DNA from 2 places in the Actinomadura fulvescens genome. Region 1 is predicted to be linked to the other one. Evidence: predicted binding sites of a transcription regulator. Region 1 holds the regulator's gene; the other holds the start of a gene.
What was found. The regulator HspR, encoded in region 1, represses chaperone genes until heat shock. The targets are predictions, from matches to a motif close to ANTTGAGTCNNNNNGACTCAANT.
Positions count from the first base shown of each region.

Region 2: the regulator HspR is predicted to act here: its motif matches at 2,065-2,087, upstream of lon (endopeptidase La).

Region 1 is NZ_BAAATD010000010.1:176,512-187,827, reverse strand. It holds gene ABD333_RS32710 (S8 family peptidase) at 1-3,010, opposite strand, end outside; gene dnaK (molecular chaperone DnaK) at 3,426-5,294, shown strand; gene grpE (nucleotide exchange factor GrpE) at 5,291-5,926, shown strand; gene dnaJ (molecular chaperone DnaJ) at 6,060-7,229, shown strand; gene ABD333_RS32690 (heat shock protein transcriptional repressor HspR) at 7,232-7,678, shown strand; gene clpB (ATP-dependent chaperone ClpB) at 7,695-10,298, shown strand; gene ABD333_RS32680 (hypothetical protein) at 10,645-10,839, shown strand; gene ABD333_RS32675 (hypothetical protein) at 11,125-11,292, shown strand.
Region 2 is NZ_BAAATD010000002.1:824,038-835,353, reverse strand. It holds gene lon (endopeptidase La) at 1-2,028, opposite strand, end outside; gene ABD333_RS10670 (GntR family transcriptional regulator) at 2,213-2,605, shown strand; gene ABD333_RS10665 (ABC transporter ATP-binding protein) at 2,602-3,489, shown strand; gene ABD333_RS10660 (ABC-2 transporter permease) at 3,486-4,559, shown strand; gene ABD333_RS10655 (helix-turn-helix transcriptional regulator) at 4,590-7,349, shown strand; gene ABD333_RS10650 (cupin domain-containing protein) at 7,363-7,698, shown strand; gene ABD333_RS10645 (nuclear transport factor 2 family protein) at 7,775-8,143, opposite strand; gene ABD333_RS10640 (hypothetical protein) at 8,289-8,603, shown strand; gene ABD333_RS10635 (hypothetical protein) at 8,690-9,454, shown strand; gene ABD333_RS10630 (chaplin family protein) at 10,205-11,278, shown strand.

The DNA.
Region 1 (11,316 bases):
TGCCGGACGGGCCGGCGGACTTGAACGTCCAGGTCGTGGACGTACGCGTGGAGACCGGCAGCTTGGCGGACGCGTCGTTGTCATAGCGGAGGCGGTACGTGGTGGCCGCCCTCGGGACCGGGAACCGGGCGCCCTGGGCGCTCGCCTCTCCGACCTTGCGGTTCCCCGCGTACAGGGTCATCGTCCGCTTGATCGGGTCAGGCTCGTCCAGCAGGCCGCAGTCGAAGCCGTCCGGGCGGGTCTGCAGGTCGACGAGGTAGACGGTCATGACCTCGCGCGACCTGACCGACGGCGGCGGTGAGCAGAAGCTCGGCGAGACGGCGGTCGCCGAGTACGGGCCGGGGCGCATCGGCTGGCGGCCCCACGTCTTGGTTTCCCGGCTGCCGGGCGCGCGCTCGTAGAACGGCTCCTGGTCCACCCAGCCGTCCATCGCGCCGGGGAATGCCTCGTCGTTCCACAGGAGGCCGCGCCCGGCCGACATGTAGTCGGTGCGGGTGGTCCCTGCGGGCGCGTCACTCGCGGCGTCGTGGATCATGAAGCCCTCCGGGGTGATGCCGTACCGCTTCTCTCCCACCGGCTTGGTGGTGTCGCCATCGATCGCGGCGAACCGCTGGTCGAGGCGCGCCATCCTCGACTGGACGGCGGGCGTGACGACGAACGAGGGGTCGGCGGGGAAGCGGTCGCCGAGCCGCTCCTGGAGATCCCAGACGTTGCCCGGCGCGGCCAGCCGGAACCCGACATAGGCGTTGAACGTGCCGGTGCTCACCTTCTCGGTGGGCTGGGCGTAGACGGTCTCGTTGTCGCCCTCGAACGTGAACCAGCCGCCTCCCCAGAGAGCCTGGCCGTTCCCCTGGGACCAGAATCCGTAGGACATGGTGGTCTTGGTGTCCCGGCCCTGGACGCTTCCCTTGATCTCCTTGGCCGCGGCGCCGTCGAACGTGACGGTCAGGTCGCGGTCGAGCATGACGTCCGGGTCTCCCACCAGGGCGGCCCGCAGCTTCCCCTCGGTGCCGTCGACGACCTGGCCCATCACGCTGTAGCGCCCGCGCGGCAGCCGTACCGTCCCGGTGCCGTCGGCGCCGATCTCCACCTCTGGGACCGGCGACGTCACGTCCGTCAGGTTCGTGATGTTGGGGCTGGCCGAGAACGCGCCGTCCGGGGTGCCCGGCAGCGGTGTCGCCTTGATCGTCAGCGTGTGGCCGGGCGGCTCCACGGTGAACGTGACGAACGTCCGGGGCCCGCCCTTGGCCGTCACCTCAGCCACGTACAGGCCCGGCTTGCTCTTCAGCCTGGCGGCGTCGATCTTCAGGCCGACCGTGGCCGTGCCGTTCGCGGGCACCTTTACCGTCGGCGCCGAGAGCTTCAGCGCGCCGTTCACGACCCCGCCCCGGCGCCGGATCAGCTTGGCCGAAAGCGCGAGGTCGGTGGCCTTGCGCCCGGTCCAGCTCAGCTCGACCGCGCGGGTCCCCTCGACGGAGCCGAGATCGATCACCCCGGTCGACGACACGACCGGCGCGGTGACGGCGGCGCCCGCGTTCAGGCGTCCCGCGCCGCGCTCGAACGCGTCGCCGCCCTTGGCCGGGTCCGCCGAGCCGGTCAGCGCGGCCTTGAGCCGCGCCGCGTTCCAGTCCGGGTGCCGCTGTGCCAGCAGGGCCGCCGCGCCCGCGACATGGGGCGTGGCCATCGACGTCCCGGACGCGGCCGTGTAGCGGGCGTCCACCGGCTCGCCCATCGTCGTGCCCTTGGCCCGCGCCGCGACGACGTCCACTCCCGGCGCGACGATCTCCGGTTTCATCGCGGCCCTGCCGGGACGCGGCCCCCGCGAGGAAAACTCGGCCAGCGTGTCCTTGCCGTCGACCGCGCCGACGGTGAGCGCCGAGCCTGCCGCGGCGGGCGTGGAGATGTCCGCCAGCCCGCCGCTGTTGCCCGCCGCGGCGACGAACAACGACCCGTGTGCCGCCGTCAGCTTGTCGATCGCCTGGGAGAGGGGGTCGGTGCCGTCCGACTGCTCCCATCCGCCGAGGCTGAGGTTGACGACCCTGGATCGCGGCGCGGCCCATTCCGCTCCGGCGATGAGGTCGGAGAGCTCGCCCTCGCCCTCGTCGTCCAGCACCTTGCCGATCATCAGGGAGGCTCCGGGCGCCACGCCCCTGCGTTCGCCGCCCGAGGCCTTGCCGGTGCCCGCGACGGTGGCGGCGACGTGCGTGCCGTGCCCGTTGCGGTCCACGACGTCGGCGGCCTTGCTGAAGTTCTTGGACTCGGCCACACGTCCGGCGAGATCGGGATGGGTGGCGTCCACTCCGGTGTCGAGCACGGCGACCTTGACGCCGCTGCCGGTGAATCCCGCCTTCCACGCCCTGGGCGCCCCGACCTGGCTCAGGTTGCGGTCGAGCCTGGGCGCCCTGGACGCCGCTGGGCTGAGCTTTGGAGTGCCCGGCGCCGCCGTGGCCCGCACCTTCTGGTCGAGCCAGATGTGCCGGACGCCGCCGGAACGCGCCGACAGGGCCGACGCCAGCCGTGTCCCCTGCCCCTTGGGCTGCCGGACCGCGACGGCCCCGATGCTGGACAGGCGCTGGTCCTCCCGTGCGCCGAGCGCCCGCACCCCCGGGGCGCCGGCCACGATCAGCGGCAGTTCCCTGGTGCGCGCGTCGTCGTACCCCTGCCGGATCAGGGTCGTCACGTCGAACAGCGCCGGGTCGAGGACCCGTCCCACCTGCGACGCCACGTCCGCCGGCGTCACGATGACCCGCCCGTCCGGACGGAACGACTGGTGGAACAGCCTGTTGGCCCGTCCCTTGCCCGGCTGGACGGACACCAGTGGCGGGCGCCCCTTGACCGTCCGTACCTTCACCACGTCACCCGTGAGCAGGGTGACCGTCCATGATCTCCCCGCCGGTAGTGCCCCGGCCGGTAGTGGCCTCGGCTCCGCCTGCGCGGCGCCGGCCGGTAGCACGGCCATGCCGCCGCCCACCAGCATCGCGCAGACCGCGACTCGCCCTGTTCGTCTCACCCAGACCTCCTTGTGATCGTCCGCCCTTGATCACCCGAAGCGCCGTCGCGCTTTCCCGGCGATCAAGGTCGATCAGAAAGGAGTCCCGGGACGGAGGGCCTTCTTACAGGCGCGGTGGCGGCTCCTGCCTGAGGGGGAGACGCCGGGGCGGGAGGTCGTCCTGGATGAGGAAAACGACCCCGGGATGGCGCCCGGCGGGAACGGGAATACCCGGCTCACTCGTCCTGTTGACGAGGGCAGCAGCAAAGTTGAGTCTGGTCGACTCAAGTCATTTGACAACGTGATCCGTACCAGGCAACCTTGCGAAACAGAGACTCAGTCGGCCGCCCTCCGGGGGCGACGGCGGCCGGGTCGCACAGCGAACACAGAGCAACCAGACACCGACGAAGCAGCATCACGACGGAGGACGAGAGACATGGCACGTGCGGTCGGCATCGACCTCGGGACGACCAACTCGGTCGTCGCGATCCTTGAGGGTGGCGAGCCCACCGTCATCGCCAACGCGGAGGGGTCGCGGACCACGCCGTCCGTCGTCGCCTTCGCCAAGAACGGTGAGGTCCTGGTAGGCGAGGTGGCCAAGCGCCAGGCCGTGACCAACGTTGACCGCACCATCCGGTCGGTCAAGCGCGAGATGGGCACGGACTGGAAGACCACCATCGACGGGAAGGACTTCACGCCGCAGCAGATCAGCGCGTTCGTGCTGCAGAAGCTGAAGAGGGACGCCGAGTCCTACCTCGGTGAGACCGTCACCGACGCGGTCATCACCGTCCCGGCGTACTTCTCCGACCACCAGCGCCAGGCCACCAAGGAGGCCGGCCAGATCGCGGGCCTCAACGTCCTGCGCATCATCAACGAGCCGACGTCCGCGGCGCTGGCCTACCACCTGGAGAAGGAGAACGAGGCCACGATCCTCGTCTTCGACCTCGGTGGCGGCACCTTCGACGTCTCCCTCCTGGAGGTGGGCGACGGCGTGGTCGAGGTCAAGGCCACCAGCGGTGACAACCACCTCGGCGGCGACGACTGGGACCAGAAGGTCGTCGACTGGCTGGTCGAGAAGTTCAAGAACGCCAACGGCGTGGACCTCGGCAAGGACAAGATGGCGCTCCAGCGGCTGCGCGAGGCCGCGGAGAAGGCCAAGATCGAGCTGTCCAGCTCGACCGAGACGCAGATCAACCTGCCCTACATCACGGCGTCGTCCGAGGGTCCGCTGCACCTGGACGAGAAGCTCTCCCGCGCCGAGTTCCAGCGGCTGACCGCCGACCTGCTCGAGCGCACCAAGGCGCCGTTCCACAACGTGCTCAAGGACGCCGGCATCACGGTCGACGGCATCCACCAGGTCGTCCTGGTCGGCGGCTCGACCCGCATGCCCGCCGTCTCCGAGCTCGTCAAGGAGCTGACCGGCGGCAAGGAGCCCAACAAGGGCGTCAACCCCGACGAGGTCGTCGCCATCGGCGCCAGCCTCCAGGCGGGCGTGCTCAAGGGCGAGGTCAAGGACGTCCTCCTGCTGGACGTGACCCCGCTGTCGCTGGGCATCGAGACCAAGGGCGGCATCTTCACCAAGATCATCGAGCGGAACACCACGATCCCGACCAAGCGCTCGGAGACGTTCACCACCGCCGACGACAACCAGCCGTCCGTGGAGATCCAGGTCTTCCAGGGCGAGCGCGAGATCGCCGCGTACAACAAGAAGCTCGGCACCTTCCAGCTGACCGGCCTGCCGCCGGCGCCGCGCGGCGTGCCGCAGATCGAGGTCACCTTCGACATCGACGCCAACGGCATCGTCAACGTCAGCGCGAAGGACCAGGGCACCGGCCGCGAGCAGTCGATGGTCATCACGGGCGGCTCCGCGCTGCCCAAGGACGACATCGAGAAGATGATGCGCGAGGCCGAGGAGTACGCCGAGGAGGACCGCAAGCGCAAGGAGGAGGCCGAGGTCCGCAACCAGGCCGACACCCTCGCCTACTCGACCGAGAAGTTCCTGCGCGAGAACGACGAGAAGGTCCCGGGCGACCTCAAGAAGGAGGTCGGGGACGCGGTCGCCGAGGTCAAGAAGAACCTTGAGGGCACCGACGTCGACGCGATCCGCACCAGCGCCGAGAAGCTGGCCCAGGTGAGCCAGAAGATGGGCGCCGCGATGTACGCGCAGAACCCCGAGGGCGCCGCGGCCGCCGGTGACGACGCCGGTCCGACCGCCGACGCCCAGGGCGGTGAGCAGGCGCAGGACGACGAGGTCGTCGACGCCGAGATCGTGGACGACGACAAGCCGAAGGGCGGTGCCGCGTGACGAACCCTCCCGTCGAGGGCGAGGAGCGCGAGGGCCCGGTGATCCGCGACAAGCGGCGCATCGACCCCGAGACCGGCAAGGTCCGGGAGCCGGCGGAGCAGCCGGCCCCCGGAGCGCCGGGGGCCGGGGGCGCCGCGGCGTCGGGGAGCACCGCGGCCGGCGAGGAGACCGAAGCCCTCAAGACGCAGCTCGACGAGCGCACCGCCGACCTCAAGCGGCTCAAGGCGGAATACGACAACTACCGCAAGCGGGTCGAGCGTGACCGGGTGGCCGTGCGCGAGCAGGCCCTCGCCAACGTGCTGAACGAGTTCCTCCCGGTGCTCGACGACATCGGCCGGGCACGTGACCACGACGAGCTCACCGGCGGCTTCAAGTCGGTGGGCGAGGCGCTGGAGGCCGTGACCGGCAAGCTCGGACTGGAACGTTTCGGTGAGAAGGGCGAGCCCTTCGACCCGATGGTGCACGAGGCGCTCATGCACGCGTACTCGTCCGACGTGACCGAGACGAGCGTGGCGGACGTGCTCCAGCCCGGTTACCGCATCGGCGAGCGGGTCCTGCGGCCCGCCCGTGTCGCGGTGGCCGAGCCCGAGCCGGACGCCGGCGACGCCGAGAGCGGCGGCGAAGGCGAGTGACCCACCGGTCCGGGTGGTCCCGCTATGGAACCACCCGGGCCGGGAACGACCCAGAAGCAGTGAATGACGAAGACGCCGCGGGCGAAGACGCAGTAGACGAAGACGCAGTGGCACTAGCAGAAAGCGGGGCGCCGTGAGCACCAAGGACTACCTGGAGAAGGACTACTACAAGGTCCTCGGTGTCTCGAAGTCCGCCTCGCAGGACGAGATCAAGAAGTCCTATCGCAAGCTGGCGCGCAAGTACCACCCGGACGCCAACAAGGGCGACGTCGACTCCGAGGAGAGGTTCAAGGAGGTCTCCGAGGCCTACGACGTCCTCTCCGACGAGAAGCGCCGCAAGGAGTACGACGCCATGCGGGCCATGCCCGGCGGCTTCCGCGGCCAGCAGGGCGGCGGGTTCGGCTTCGACCTGGGCGACCTGTTCGGCCAGACCGGGACCTCCGGCGCGGGTGGTGCCGGCGAGCGCATAGGCGACATCTTCGGCGGCCTGTTCAACCGCGGCGGCGCGACCGGCGGCCGGACGACCGGAGCACGGCGCGCCCGGCGCGGCGCGGACGTCGAGACCGAGGTGACGCTGTCGTTCGGCCGTTCGATGAACGGCGTCACCGTACCCATCAAGCTGACCAGCGAGGCCGCGTGCCCGACCTGCCGCGGCACCGGAGCCAAGGCCGGGACCGTGCCCCGGGTGTGCCCCAACTGTGAGGGCACCGGGCACGAGACGCGCAATCTGGGCAGCTTCGGCTTCCAGGAGCCGTGCCGCGAGTGCCGGGGCCGCGGGCTCGTCGTCGACGACCCGTGCACCACGTGCCACGGCAGCGGCCGCGCGACCGGTACCCGGACGATCCAGGCCCGCATCCCGGCGGGCGTCGCCGACGGGCAGAAGATCCGCCTGAAGGGCAAGGGCGCGCCCGGCGAGAACGGCGGCCCGGCCGGCGACCTCTACGTGAACATCAAGGTGCTGCCGCACCGGGCGTTCGGCCGCAGCGGCGACAACCTGACCCTGACGGTCCCGGTGACCTTCCCCGAGGCCGCGCTGGGCGCCGAGATCAAGGTCCCCACGTTCCAGGGCCAGCCGGTGACGCTGCGCCTGCCGGAGGGCACGCCCAACGGCCGCACGCTCCGCGTGAAGGGCCGCGGCGCCCCGCGCCGCGACGGCACCAAGGGCGACCTGCTCGTCACGATCGACGTGCAGGTGCCGCAGAAGCTCGACGACACGACCCGCGAGGCGCTGGAGCGGATGCGCGCCGCCGGTGACGGCGACGACCTGCGCGGCGAGCTGCTCCAGCAGGCCCGAGAGGAGTGATCATGGACCCGTTCGGCGACGACACCCCGGTCTATGTGATCTCGGTGGCGGCGCAACTGTCCGGCCTCCATCCGCAGACGCTGCGGACCTACGACCGGCTCGGCCTGGTCTGCCCCGGCCGCACCGCGGGCCGCGGCCGCCGCTACTCCATGCGCGACATCGTGCAGTTGCGGGAGATCCAGCGGCTCTCCCAGGAGGAGGGCATCAATCTCTCCGGCATCAAGCACATCCTCGAACTGCAGCGCGACAACATCCATCTCCGCGAGGAGCTGGCCAAGGCGCACGCGGCACTCGAAGAGCTCGCCAACGAGCTCGAATCGACCCGGGCCGTGGCGGCGCGGCTGGCGCAGCAGCGCCGGCGCGGCGACGTCACCGAGTCACCGGGCACCGACCTCGTGCCGATCCGCCACACGGGCGTCGTGATCTGGCACGAACGCCACTCTGACTGACCACACGGGGCGAACGATGGAAAACAGGCTGACACTCAAGAGCCGCGAGGCGCTGACCGTGGCGCTCCGCCAGGCCGCGGGCGAGGGCAATCCGCAGGTCGAGCCCCTGCACCTGCTCGCGGCGCTGCTGACGGTTCCGGAGGGCACGACGGTGCCCCTGCTGAAGACGGTCGGCGCCGACCCGCAGGCGGTGCGCCGCCGGGTGGACGAGCAGCTGGAGCAGCTGCCCAAGGCCTCGGGCTCCACCGTTCCCGAGCCGCGGCTGTCGGGCCAGCTGCAGCGCGTCATCAACACCGCGCAGCACCGCGCCGAAGAGCTTGAGGACGAGTACGTCTCGACCGAGCACCTGCTGGTCGGCCTGGCCACCGACGGCGGGCCGACGGCCGAGCTGCTCAAGGAGTTCGGCGCGACCCCGCAGGCGCTGCTCGACGCGTTCAAGGACGTGCGCGGCAGCGCCAAGGTGACGAGCGAGAGCCCGGAAGACACCTACAAGGCGCTGGAGAAGTACGGCGTCGACCTGACCTCGGCGGCCCGTGAGGGCAAGCTCGACCCGGTCATCGGCCGCGACACCGAGATCCGCCGCGTCGTGCAGGTGCTCTCGCGCCGCACGAAGAACAACCCGGTCCTCATCGGCGAGCCCGGCGTCGGCAAGACCGCCGTCGTGGAGGGCCTCGCCCAGCGCATCGTCGCGGGTGACGTGCCCGAGTCGCTGCGCAACAAGCGGCTGATCTCACTCGACCTGGGCTCGATGGTCGCGGGCGCCAAGTACCGCGGCGAGTTCGAGGAACGCCTCAAGGCCGTGCTCACCGAGATCAAGGAGAGCGAGGGCCAGGTCGTCACGTTCATCGACGAGCTGCACACGGTCGTCGGCGCGGGCGCGGCCGAGGGCGCGATGGACGCCGGCAACATGCTCAAGCCGATGCTGGCGCGCGGCGAGCTGCGCATGATCGGCGCGACCACGCTCGACGAGTACCGCGAGCGGATCGAGAAGGACCCGGCGCTGGAGCGCCGCTTCCAGCAGGTCTTCGTCGGCGAGCCGTCGGTCGAGGACACGATCGCGATCCTGCGCGGGCTCAAGGGCCGGTACGAGGCGCACCACAAGGTACAGATCTCCGACGCCGCGCTCGTCGCCGCCGCGACCCTGTCCGACCGCTACATCACCGCGCGGTTCCTGCCCGACAAGGCGATCGACCTCGTGGACGAGTCGGCGTCCCGGCTCCGCATGGAGATCGACTCGCGGCCGGTGGAGATCGACGAGCTGCAGCGCGCGGTGGACCGGCTCACGATGGAGGAGCTGACGCTCGCCAAGGAGACCGACGAGGCGTCCAAGCAGCGCCTGGAGCGGCTCCGCAAGGACCTCGCCGACCGGCAGGAGCAGCTCAACGCGCTCAACGCCCGGTGGGAGCACGAGAAGGCCGGGCTCAACCGGGTCGGTGAGATCAAGGAGCGCATCGACCAGCTGCGCGGCGAGGCCGAGCGCGCCCAGCGCGACGGCGACCTGGAGACCTCCGCGCGCCTGACGTACGGGGAGATCCCGGCCCTGGAGAAGCAGCTCGCCGAGGCCTCCGAGCAGGCCGAGAGCGACACCACCGACGCGATGGTCAAGGAGGAGGTCGGCCCCGACGACATCGCCGACGTGGTCGCCTCCTGGACCGGCATCCCGGCCGGGCGCCTGCTGGAGGGCGAGACCGCCAAGCTGCTCCGCATGGAGGACGAGCTCGGCAGGCGCCTCATCGGGCAGCGCGCCGCCGTGAAGGCCGTCTCGGACGCGGTGCGCCGCGCCCGCGCGGGCATCTCCGACCCGGACCGGCCCACCGGCTCGTTCCTGTTCCTCGGCCCGACCGGCGTCGGCAAGACCGAGCTGGCCAAGGCCCTGGCGGAGTTCCTCTTCGACGACGAACGGGCCATCACGCGCATCGACATGAGCGAGTACTCCGAGAAGCACTCGGTGGCCCGTCTGGTCGGCGCGCCTCCCGGCTACGTCGGCTACGAGGAGGGCGGCCAGCTCACCGAGGCCGTCCGGCGCCGTCCTTACTCGGCGGTCCTGCTGGACGAGGTGGAGAAGGCCCATCCCGAGGTCTTCGACATCCTGCTCCAGGTGCTGGACGACGGGCGGCTCACCGACGGGCAGGGCCGCACGGTCGACTTCCGCAACACGATCCTGATCCTGACGTCCAACATCGGCTCCCAGTTCCTGGTCGATCCGACCTTGCAGAACGGGGCCAAGCGCGACGCCGTGATGAACGCGGTGCGGAGCTCGTTCAAGCCGGAGTTCCTCAACCGGCTCGACGACGTGATCCTGTTCGACGCGCTGACCACCGACGATCTGACCCGGATCGTCGACCTGCAGGTCGACCGCCTGGCCGCGCGCCTGGCCGACCGGCAGCTCGGACTGGAGGTCACCGACGCGGCCCGCGAGTGGCTGGCGCTGACCGGCTACGACCCGCTGTACGGGGCGCGCCCGCTGCGCCGGCTCGTGCAGACCGCGATCGGCGACGAGCTCGCCCGGGAGCTGCTGGCGGGCGAGGTCCGCGACGGCGACCGGGTGGTCGTGGATCTCGACGAGGCCGCCGACGCCCTTACCGTCACCCCGGCCAAGGGCCTGTCGCTGGCCAAGTGAATACGCCGAAAGGCCGCCGCCCGGGGCTGCGGGCGGCGGCCTTTCGCATGGGCACGAAATCTGGCGAAGAAAGGGGTTGACGGGCCGGGGACTCGTTTATAAAGTCTCCCGCATGGAGTCCTGATCCTCACGGTTGAGCACAGTCGCCGCCTCGCGCGGCCCGCTCCCAACGCATCGCTCCCGGCCCGTCAGCCCGTGATCTTCGCCGTTCCTCGTTGGTGCCCCATCGTGCCCGCATGGGACGCGACCTCGCGCTGAACGCCCGGCGAGCACACCCCGTCCATTCACCGGTTCGCCATGACCCTTTTTCGGCGACCATTCACAAGCGTGCTCGGAGGTTTGTCTTATGCGTGCCCAAAATCAGGACCTCGCCACTATTCTCGCCGCCAAGAACCTGAGCGAGAACGGCAAGAAGGACAAAAACAAGAAGAAGCCGCAGCGCAACTTCGATCCCAGGTCGGCCGCGGCCTTCACCCGAGGCGCGACGGCGCGCCGCAACGCCCGGCAGATGCCCACGCGGCAGCTCAACCGAGGCCGCTGAGACGACGAGCGGGCCGGCCCTGGTTCACCGGAACCAGGACCGGCCCGCTCATGCCTCATGCCTCACGCCTCCCGCGTCACCGCCGCGCCGGGTCTGCGCAGCGCATCATGCTCCTCTGATGGGGAGTGATCATGTAGGGCGGTCCACATTGTTCACCTCCGCCCGCTTCGCGGGGGTGTATCTGGCTACACCCTGGATTCGGGAGCCTGCTCGCTCGTTGTGGCGGCCCGCGTTCAGCAGAGTGGAGCACGTTCGACAGATCACCCGCACCCTCGGAGGACAACCGTGAAAGCCCTGCTCTGGCTCGTGCTCGCCGCCGGCATCGCCGTCAACGCCTTCGTCAGCCTCACTGGAGGAGGCGCCGTCGAGACCACGGTGAACGTGGCGACCGGCGTGGTCGTGATCGCCGCCATCGCGGGCCTGGTGATGGTCCGCGGCCGGAGCCGCTCCTGACGGCCCGGCCCCGTCCGTTCACGG
Region 2 (11,316 bases), on a different contig from region 1:
GTCGCCGACCGGCAGTTCGAGCTCCGCGCCGCGCGAGCGCAGGTAGCTGAGCGCGATCCGGGCCGACTCCTTCATGACGTCGCCGAGCTGCCCGGTGAGCGTCACGCCGGTGTCGCCGGTCTCCTTGTCGGCCAGCGACGCCTCGATGTAGAGCACGTCGCCGCCCGCGCCGGTGACCGCCAGCCCGGTCGCGACGCCCGGCACGCCGGTGCGCCGTTCGGACTTGCTGAGCTCGACCTCCGGCGTGAACCGCGGCCGTCCCAGGTAGTCCTTCAGGTTGTCCGCTCCGATCGTGATCGGCAGCTCGGCCTTCTCCAGCGCCACGTTCGCCGCGACCTTCCGGAGCACCCGGGCGATCGACCGGTCCAGCGACCGGACGCCCGCCTCCCGCGTGTACTCCCCGGCCAGCAGCCGCAGCGCGCCGTCCTCGAACGCGACCTCGGCGGGCTCCAGACCGGCCTTCTCCAGCTGGCGCGGCAGCAGGTGGTCGCGGGCGATCGTGACCTTCTCGTCCTCGGTGTAGCCGTCCAGCTGGACCAGCTCCATGCGGTCGAGCAGCGGCCCGGGGATCGCCTCGATGACGTTCGCCGTCGCCAGGAAGAGCACGTCGCTCAGGTCGAGCTCGACCTCCAGGTAGTGGTCCCGGAACGTGTGGTTCTGCTCGGGGTCCAGGACCTCCAGCAGCGCCGCCGTCGGGTCGCCCCGGTAGTCGGCGCCGACCTTGTCGACCTCGTCCAGGAGCACGACGGGGTTCATCGAGCCCGCCTCGCGGACGGCCCGCACGATCCGGCCCGGCAAGGCGCCCACGTACGTGCGCCGGTGCCCGCGGATCTCCGCCTCGTCCCGCACGCCGCCCAGGGCGACCCGCACGAACTTGCGGCCCATGGCCCGCGCCACCGACTCGCCCAGCGAGGTCTTGCCGACTCCGGGAGGACCGGCCAGCGCCAGCACGGCACCGGACCGGCGCCCGCCGACGACGCCGAGACCGCGGTCAGCGCGCCGCTTGCGCACGGCGAGGTACTCGATGATGCGCTCCTTCACGTCGTCGAGTCCCGCGTGGTCGGCGTCCAGGATCTCCCGCGCGCCCGCGATGTCGTAGGAGTCCTCGGTCCGCTCGTTCCACGGGATGTCGAGGACCGTGTCGAGCCACGTCCGGATCCAGCCGCCCTCGGGCGAGGCGTCCGACGAGCGTTCGAGCTTGTCGACCTCCTTGAGCGCGGCCTCGCGCACCTTCTCGGGAAGGTCGGCGGCCTCGATGCGCGCCCGGTAGTCGTCCTCCTCGTCCGCCGGGTCGCCGTTCAGCTCGGCCAGCTCCTTGCGGACGGCCTCCAGCTGCTGCCGCAGCAGGAACTCGCGCTGGGTCTTCTCCATGCCCTCCTGGACGTCCTTGCGGATGGTCTCCGCCACGTCCAGCTCGGCGAGGTGGTCGCGCGCCCAGCCGATCACCAGGTTGAGCCGCTCCACCACGTCGGGGGTCTCCAGCACCTCGATCTTCTGCTCGATCGAGAGGTACGGCGCGTACCCCGCGTTGTCGGCCAGCACGGAGGCGTCGTCGATCTGCTGCACGACGTCGACGACCTGCCAGGCGCCCCGCTTCTGCAGGATCGCGCTCACCAGGCCCTTGTACTCCTTGGCCAGCTCGTCCGCGCGCCCGCCGGCGGGCAGCACCTCGATCTCGGTGCCCTCGACCCACAACGCGGCGCCCGGCCCGGTGGTCCCGGTGCCGATCTGCACCCGCGACACACCGCGGACCACGGCCCCCGGCTCCCCGCCCGGAAGCCGGCCCTCCTGCTCGATCACGCCCAGCGTTCCCACCGCGGCGTACTGCCCGTTGAGCCGAGGCACCAGCAGCACCCGCGGCTTGACGGCGGACCGGATGCCCGGCCCCTTGGACTGCGCCACGGCGCGCGCCGCCTCGATGGCCGCCCGGACCTCGCCGCTCTCGGAGAGATCAAGGGGAACGACCATGCCCGGCAGAACAACCCCGTCGTCCAGGGGCAGCACCGGCAGCGTCAGGGTCTCGCTCATGCTCAGCTCCAAAGTCTCGTAGGAACCCCACCCGAAGGTTGAGTCATACACACTCAAGAAAACGGAGCACGTTTTTGTTTCCTCAGCAACGTTCGCTCTCAGCGATCACCTTGGCATCTCACCGGTTGACACACCACCACTCTAGGAATCTATAGTACTAGGAACCTAGATATATGGGGGTTCCGTGATCGAGTTCTATCTGGACGAGCGGTCGGGGTTGTCGCCGTACCTGCAGCTGGTGCGGCAGGTACGGCAGGCGCTGCGGCTGGGGCTGGTGCGGGAGGGTGATCAGCTGCCCACGGTGAAGGAGGTCGTGGCGCGGCTGGCGATCAATCCGAACACGGTGCTGAAGGCCTACCGGGAGCTGGAGCACGAGGGGCTGGTGGCGGCGCGGCCGGGGGTGGGCACGTTCGTGACGGCGACGCTGGCCGGCGCGTCGCTGGCGGCGCACGAGCCGTTGCGGCAGGACCTGCGGCGGTGGCTGGCCAAGGCTCGGCTGGCCGGGCTGGACGAGGAGAGCATCGAGGCGTTGTTCATGACGACCTTTCGGTCCGCCGCTCAGCAGGACATAGCGTGACCGCCGTCCTGCGGGCCGAGGGCCTGGGCAAGAAGTACGGGTCCCGCTGGGCGCTCAGTGACTGTGACCTGGACGTTCCCGACGGGCATGTGGCCGGGCTGGTCGGTCCCAACGGCGCGGGCAAGACCACGCTGCTCAATCTGGCCGTCGGGCAGCTGACGCCGACGGCGGGCCACATCCGGGTGCTGGGAGAACGGCCCGGGTCCGGCCCCGCGCAACTGGCCAAGGTCGGTTTCGTCGCCCAGGACACCCCCACGTACCCGGGACTGACCATCGCCGAGCACCTGCGGCTGGGGGCGCGGCTCAACCCCGGGTGGGACGACGCGCTGGCCCGGGACCGCATCGCGCGGCTCGGCCTGGACCCCGGCCGCAAGGCGGGGAGGCTGTCGGGCGGGCAGCGTGCCCAGCTCGCCCTCACCCTGGGCATCGCCAAGCGGCCCCGGCTGCTGGTGCTGGACGAGCCGGTCGCCGCCCTCGACCCGCTCGCGCGGCGCGAGTTCCTGCAAGGGCTGATGGAGGCCGCCGCCGAGCACCAGCTCAGCGTGCTGCTGTCCTCCCACCTGGTGTCGGACCTGGAACGCGTCTGCGACTACCTGGTCGTGCTCGTCGACTCCCGGGTACGGGTCGCGGGCGAGGTCGACCATCTGCTGGCCACCCACCACAGGCTGACGGGGCCGCGGCGCGACCCCGGCCGGCTCCCCTCCGACCAGCACCTGGTGACCGCCAGCCACACCGAACGCCAGAGCACCTTCGTCGTGCGCACCGAGGCGGCGATCCACGACCCCGCGTGGACGGTGACACGGCTCAACCTGGAAGACCTCGTCCTGGCCTACATGGACCAGCGCACCGAGACGCGGCGGCCCACCCTGGAGGTGCAGCGATGATCTGGCTGACCTGGCGGCAGTTCCGCGCCGCGGCCGCGATGACGGCCGCCGCGCTCGCCGCGCTCGCCACCGTACTGGCCCTGACCGGTCCCGGCATGGCCGACGACTACTCCTCCGGCATCGCCACGTGCACCACCCAGGCCAACGGCTGCTCGAACTACCTCCAGTCGTTCTTCCACGACCACCAGGTGCCCTTCCTCGCCGTCACCGCGATCGTGCTCGTCCTGCCCGCCGTCATCGGGCTGTTCTGGGGAGCACCGCTGATCGCCCGGGAACTGGAGGCCGGCACCCACCGGCTGGTGTGGAACCAGAGCATCACGCGCGACCGCTGGCTGGCCGTCAAGCTCCTGCTCGTCGGCCTGGCCTCCATGACCACCGCCGGCCTCGGCACCCTGGCGGTGACCTGGTGGTCGGGTCCCATCGACAAGGCCGCCGCGGCCAACTCCCCCGGCTTCCCGCGGATGGGGCCGCTGCTGTTCGACGCGCGCGGCATCGTTCCCATCGGCTACGCGGCCTTCGCGTTCGCCCTCGGTGTGACCATCGGGATCCTGATCCGCCGCACGCTGCCCGCCATGGCCATCACCCTGACCGTGTTCGCCGCGGTCCAGGTCGCCATGCCGCTGCTGGTCAGACCCCACCTCATTCCCCCGGTCACGGCGACCGTCCAGCTGCCCGAGGCGAAGATCGACATGATCGGCATACAAGACGGCGGGCCCCTTCACCTGAGCCTGGAATCACAGGTGCCCACTGATCTGGGTGCCTGGGTCCTGTCGAGCCGGCTCGTCGACGCCGGGGGAAAGACCGTCGGCGGTGCCATCCCCGTCTCCACCTCGTCGGGGCCCTGCGCACCCTCGCGGGAGCCCCAGAGAAGAGTGGCCGATGCGGGGCAGGGACAGCGGCTGTCGCCGTGCCTCAACGAGCTCAAGCGGCTCGGCTACCGGCATGAGCTCAAGTACCAGCCCGGCAGCCGGTTCTGGGCCTTCCAGTGGTACGAGACCGGCGTCTACGCCGTTCTGTCCCTCGGGCTGGCAGGGCTCTGCTTCTGGCTGGTCCGCAGGCGCCTGTCCTAGGAAGACGGGCCGGGGTGGCACGATGGCGGGGTGTCGGATCATGACAAATCGCACCATGACCTGGCAGGGCGGGTGGCCGAGCAGGGCTCGATCGACGCGCTGCTGGCCGCGGGCCGGACGGGGACCAGCGGGGTGCTGGTGCTGCGCGGCGAGCCCGGCATCGGCAAGACGGCCTTGCTCGGCTACGCCGCGGCCGAGTCCGGGAGCCTGCGGCTCGTCCGCGGCACCGGGATCGAGTACGAGGCGGAGCTGCCGTTCGCGGGCCTGCAGTTGCTGCTGAGGCCCGCACTCGGCCACCTCGCGGAGTTGCCGCCACCGCAGCGCCGCGCGCTGGAGGCGGTGTTCGGGCTGGGCGGGGACGCCGTGCCCGAGCCCATGCTCGTGGGGCTCGCGGTGTTGTCGCTGCTCGCGGAGTACGCCGAGGAGAGCGGCCTGCTGTGCCTGGTGGACGACGCGCACTGGCTCGACGCGGCTTCGCGGGACGCGCTGCTGTTCGCCGCGCGGCGGTTGCAGGCCGAGGGCGTGGTCATGCTCTTCGCCGCGCGGGACGGGGAGGGTTCGTTCTCCGCACCCGGGTTGCCGGAGCTGCGGCTGCCGGGGCTGACTCCAGAAGCGGCGGCGGTCGTGCTCGACAGGCATCAGCTGAGCCCCGCCCTGCGCTACCGCGTGCTCGCCGAGGCGGGCGGTAATCCCCTGGCACTGCGGGAGCTTCCCGTGGCCCTGGCCGAGGAAGGACCCGCCGCGGCGTCGTTCAGCCCGGGAGCTCTTCCGCTGACCGGCCGGCTGCAACTGGCGTTCCACGGGCAGGTCAGCCGGATGCCTGAGGCGACGCAGACTCTTCTTCTGGTCATCGCCGCCGACGAGACCGGCGAGCTCGCCGTCGTCCTGCGGGCCGCCGGGGCACTGGGCGCGGACGTCGCCGACCTGACGCCCGCCGAGACCGCCGCTCTGGTGGTGCGCGGCGCCGACGACACCGGCATCGCCTTCCGGCATCCCCTCATCCGCGCCGCCGTTCACCAGCGGGCGCCCCTGGCGCAGCGCATCGCGGTGCACCGCGCGCTGGCCGCCGCCCTCGACGCTCCCGAACACGCCGACCGCAGGGCCTGGCACCTGGCCGCGGCGGCCACCGGACCCGATGAGGAGGCGGCCGCCGCGCTGGAACGCACCGCCGCGCGAGCCCGGGACCGCGGCGGGCACCAGGCCGCGGCGGCCGCGTACGACCGTTCGGCCCGGCTGTCCGCGATGCCTGGCGCCAGGGTCCGCCGGGAGTCCCTCGCCGCCGAGTCGTCGGTGGAGGCCGGGGACCTGGAACGTGCCAAACAGCTGGCCGACCGCGCCGCCCGGCACCCCGGCGGCGATGCCCTGCACGCCAGGCTGGCCCACGTCCAAGCACTGGCCGCCTTCTGGCAGGGCTCGTATCCGGCGGCGCATCGGCTGCTGCTCGACGGCGCCGGACTCAGCCGCGGACCCGACCCGGGCCAGGCCGCCGCGATGCTGGTCCAGGCGATCCACACCGGCTGGTACCTCGGTGAGCGGCACCTCGACGGGGTCGTGGGCCGGCTGGAGTCGCTGCCCTTGCCGGAATCGGATCCCATGGCCCCGGCGGTCGACTTTCTGGTGCGGCACCTCGGCCCCGGCGATGGCGGCCGTCCTCCTGAGTTGTCCGCGGCTCTGGACGCGGTACGGGAACGGGGGCGGGCACCCGACCAGACGTTGATGGTGCTGTGCGGGACCGCGCTCGCGCACGGCCAGGACGCCGATGCCTACGAGCTGGCCCGCGCGCTCGCGGACGAGCACCGCGGCCGGGGCGGGGCGGGACGGCTGCCGACGGTGCTGTTCTTCGTCGTCGAGGGAGAGGTCTTCACCGGCCGCCACCGGGACGCTCTCACGACGGCGACCGAGGCGCTGGGACTGGCCCGCGACACCGGCCAGCGGCAGTGGATCGGCCAGTTCGGCAGCGTGCTGGCGTACCTGCGTGCCGCCGAGGGTGACGAGAGCGCATGCCGGCGGCACGCGGAGGACGGGTTCGCCGGAGCGACCGCCGGAGCGATCGCTCCCGGCGCGCCGTGGGCGCACTGGTCGCTCGGCCTCCTCGAACTCGGTCTCGGCCGGGCAGAGGCGGCGCTCGCCCACTTCGACCGGCTGGCGCGCGAGCCGATGCGTCATCACATCTGTGCCACCCGGTCCACGCCCGACCTCGTGGAGGCGGCGATCCGGGTCGGCTCCCGCGAACGCGCCGACGAGCCGTTCGCGCGCTTCGAGCGGTGGGCGGAACGGGCGCGGCGGCCGTGGGCGGACGCGCTCGTCCTGCGGTGCCGGGCCCTGCTCAGCGGCGACGAGCGGGCGGACGGACTGTACGCCGAGGCGCTGAAGCTGCACGACCCCGGTGGCCGCCCCCTGGAGTACGCCAGGACGGCGCTGCTCTACGGCGAATGGCTGCGGCGGGCCCGGCGCAAGGCCGAGGCGCGCGTCCACCTGAACGAGGCGCTGGAGGTCTTCGAGCGGCTCGGCATGCGGCCGTGGGCCGAACGGGCGCGCGGCGAGCTCACCGCGACCGGCGCGGCGGACGTGGCACCGGCGAACGGGACACAGGGCGTCGGTGCCGCGCTCACCCCGCAGGAGTTGCAGATCGCACGGCTCGCGGCCCGGGGCCTGTCCAACCGGGACATCGCCGCGCAGCTCTTCCTCAGCCATCGGACGGTGGGCTACCACCTGTACAAGGCCTATCCGAAGCTCGGGATCGCCTCCCGGGGCGACCTCAAAGATCTCGCCGCCGAGCTGGGCATCTGACAATCTTGGACAGATGACCACATCACAGCAGATATCTCCCGGCCAGATCCTCCCCGTCGACGTCGACGCCGTACCGGCGGAGGAGGTCGGCCCCGGCATCCTGGTCCGCATGCTGCCGGGCATGCAGGGGATCAGGACCTGGGTGATCGACCTCGCCCCGGGCGCGCAGTGGCCCGGGCTCGACGTCCACGAGACCTACGGCGAGGCGTACTTCGTGGTCGAGGGCGAGGTCATCGAGGGCGATCGCACGTACGGCCCGGGGACGTACGTCGCCTTCGGCCCCGAGACGAGCCACCGCCCGCGCACCGAGACCGGCGCGCGCGCCTTCGGTTTCAACTACGACGTGTGACACGTCCTCGCCCGGGACAGCAGCCGCGTCGGCGCGGGGACGGACCGGCCGAGGCCGATCCGTCCCCGGCGCGGGATCAGGCGCCGGCCGGCACCTTGTCGAGAAAGCCGTGCACGTTGCTGATCAGGCCGTCGTCGCCGATGACCGCGACGTCGAAGCCGATGACGACCGGCTCGCCGCCCTCGGGGCCGAGGTGCCAGGTGAACCGGGCGAGGTTGTGGTGGGCGTCGGCCGGGCCGCCCGGGCTGAACACCAGCCCGCCGAACTGTCCCTGCACCGCCGCGATGGTCGCGTCGAGGCCGTCGACGCCCCGGACCGAGACCAGCGGGTCGGTGTACTCGGCGTCGGCGGCGAAGACCTCGGCGAGCAGGGCCCGCCGGGCGGCGGCGTCGGTCTCGTTCCAGGCGGCCAGGTAACGCTCGACCAGGTCGTTGATGTCGCTCATCCTCGTTCTCCTTCGTGGTTGTCGTCCGTTGACCACGACGTTAGGGAGATCGCCGGACCGGGGAATCCGTCGCGCTTAGGTACTTGCCGCAAGAGACCCCGGTAGCGGCTGTCGCGCGTGGGGCGCCCGGGCTACGCTCGACGTCATGGATCTTGGACTCGCGCCGCACACGATCGTCACGGTGGTGGCGGTCGCGCTCCTCGGCGTCGCGGCGGTCATCACGGCGATCAAGCAGGAGCAGGGCTGGCTGCGGGCACAGCGGCGGGTGTCGGCCGAGGTCGGGCGGCTGGAGCTCGCCGAGATCCGCGAGCTCCTGCGGCAGGGGATGGTGACGCCCACCCCGCAGTACTGGCAGGTGCTGGAGGAGGGCCTGGTGTTGTTCCGGCCGCGTGACCGGCGGGAGGAGCTCCAGCGCCAGCGGCTGCTGCAGGAGGTACGGCTGCGGCTCATCGGCGGCTGACCGATCGTGGCCGGGGGCTGGGCGTTTCGCGTTTTTTAGGTGATCATGATCCTCCGTACGACGAGGTGCGCGGTACTGGAGGTTTCGTGAAAGCTGGTATTCGATTCGCCGCCGTGACCGGCGTGGCGATGGCCGCGGGCCTGGTGTCCGTCCCCTCCGCCCACGCGACGGGCGGCGGAGCGCGGCACGACATCGTGGTGAAGGAGAACCGGAAGGGGTTCAAGGCGGCCGGGCCGGGCTTCACCCTGAAGCTGACCAAGGACGGCATCGTCACACGGGTCAACGAGGAGAAGTTCGGCGACCCGAGCACCGGCAACCCGATCGTCCGGCAGACGATCGACTTCGCCGGACGCACCCTGCGGCCGTTCGTGTGCGAGAACGGGACGTACACGATCAAGGCCGGGACGTTCAACCGGGCCTGGCGGTTCTCGCTGCTGGAGCGGCGGCCCGCGATCTACCCTGAGCAGTTCCAGACCGCCTTCCCCGGTTTCGTCACCCCGTTCCTCGGCGTGATCGACGCGACCGTGACGGACGCCGCCGGGGAGACGCTGCGGGTCCTCGTCTCGGATCTGGGATACGAGGCGCGGACGAGGAACGGCGGATTCCGCGCGACGTACCCGATCCACGGGCTGATCGTCGACGGCAAGGGCAAGGTGCGTGACCGCATCTCGCTCCTCGGGCGCTTCCGGTCGGGGCCGGACGGCGCGAACGCCCGGTACTGGATCGAGGACCGGGGCACCTGCCACCAGACCGCCGACCTCAAGTGGGGACCCGGCACCGACCGTGTGGTGGTGACCGGCCCCCTGCTGGTCCTGCCGTTCAACTCACCCGTGGTGACGCCCCGGCGATAAGGCCCGGGAAGCCGGTGCCGCCGCCCTCGGCGGCACCGGCGGCCCAGCACTCCCACCACGCTCACCCTCCGTCGCGCGACCTCGGTCGCCCGCGTGCTCCAAATCTTCGTTGACCTGGGTTTACGGCCCCATGACGTGCGGGTACTTACCGCAATGAGATCGTGACTCAGAGTAAAGGCGAACCCACTGGAACGGTAAACGTCCAGCTCTGAGCTTCGCCAAGCGAGGGAGGGTCCCCCATGCGGTGTCCGACGTCCGGCACTCCGGTCACAGATCTCGCCGACCCCCTGCCCGGTCCGGTCCGGACGGCCGAGGGCGTTCGCGGCACGCCACACCACACCCCTGACACGGCGTCGCACGGCGACACACCTCGGGTTCTCGGCCGTCCCGGACCGGCCTCGGCACTTCGCCCGGCACCGCGCGCGGCGTCCGGTGCGAAGCCGACCGGCCTGCCGCCACGGGAGCGCGGAGTGGCGGCAGGCCGGCTCACGGAGCCCGCGGCCGCCCGCCCCGACCCTGATCCCCTGCCACGGGCGCCGGTGCCGTACGCCCCCGCGGCACCGCCGTCCTTCACCGCCGGGCCGGCGGCGTCATCGAGCCATGCCGCCGGCCCGGCCATCCGGCACCCGCGCCCGCGCCGCCGCGCACCCGCCTGAGCCGCCGCGCCCGTTTTGTCGCCTGAGCGGCCGCCCGCCGCCCACTCGTACCGCACGCCGTTCCCATCGCAGTCCGACGCATCCGGAGAGGTCCATGCCCAATCGCGCTTCAGACGTTCGTGCTCCTCAGCGCCGCGCGCTCGCCACCCGCGTCGCGGCGGTCGTCACGGCTCTCGCCGCCGGCCTGCTGTCCGCGGGCAGCGGCCTGGCCACGGCCGACACCAGCGGCGACGGCGGCGTCGGCAGCGGCAACCAGGTGCTCCTCCCGATCAACCTGCCGATCACCGTGAGCGGGAACGCGGTCGGGCTCCTCGGCAACGCCTCGGCGGGCTCGCACGTCAACACCGCACCCCGTCCGGCCAAGGTCACGGCGACGAAGGCCGCCCCCAAGAAGGCGCGGCACAAACACAAAGCCGGGCACAAGGGCAGTGCCAAGGCCAAAGCCACCAAGAAGGCCGGGCACAAGGCCGCCAAGTGGACGCGCGAGGACCGGGGGCCCAAGACCTCCGGCAGAGGCGGTGTCCTCAGCGGTAACCAGGTGATCGCACCGCTCAACCTGCCCATCACGGCCTGCGGCAACGCCGTCGGGCTCCTCGGCACCGGACGCGCGGGATGCACGGCCCAGATCGCGTCCTCGCCCGGCGGCGGCCACAAGGCCAGAACGTCCGGGACGGGCGGCGTCCTCAGCGGCAACCAGGTGATCGCACCGCTCAACCTGCCGGTCACGGCGTGCGGCAACGCGGTGGCCGTCCTGGGCAGCGGCGCCGCCTCGTGCAACGTCACGGTCGGCAAGGCCAAGGTCCATCCGCCGAAGGCGAACCCTCCGAAGGCGCATCCTCCGAAGGCGCATCCTCCGAAGGGCGCCCCGCCCAAGAGCACGCCGCCCAAGACCGCTCCCGGCAAGCACGCGTCGCACGGCGGCCACCTGATGCCGCCGGTCGAAGGCGACGCGCCCCCGCGGAGCGTCGCCTCGACCGTCCGGTCCGGCGGCTGGAGCGAACTTCCCCGGACCGGGGCGCCCATCTGGCTCCTCGCCTCGTCCGCGGGCGCCGCACTCACGATCGGCGCGGGCCTGATGCTCGTCAGCCGGCGACGCCGGCGGCAGCCCGGTCCCGGCGAAGCCGCCGTCGCCGGCCCGCTCGCGAAGGGAGGTGACAACCCGACCTAACCGGAACGACGGGCGGACCGGATCTGTCCCGACCCCGT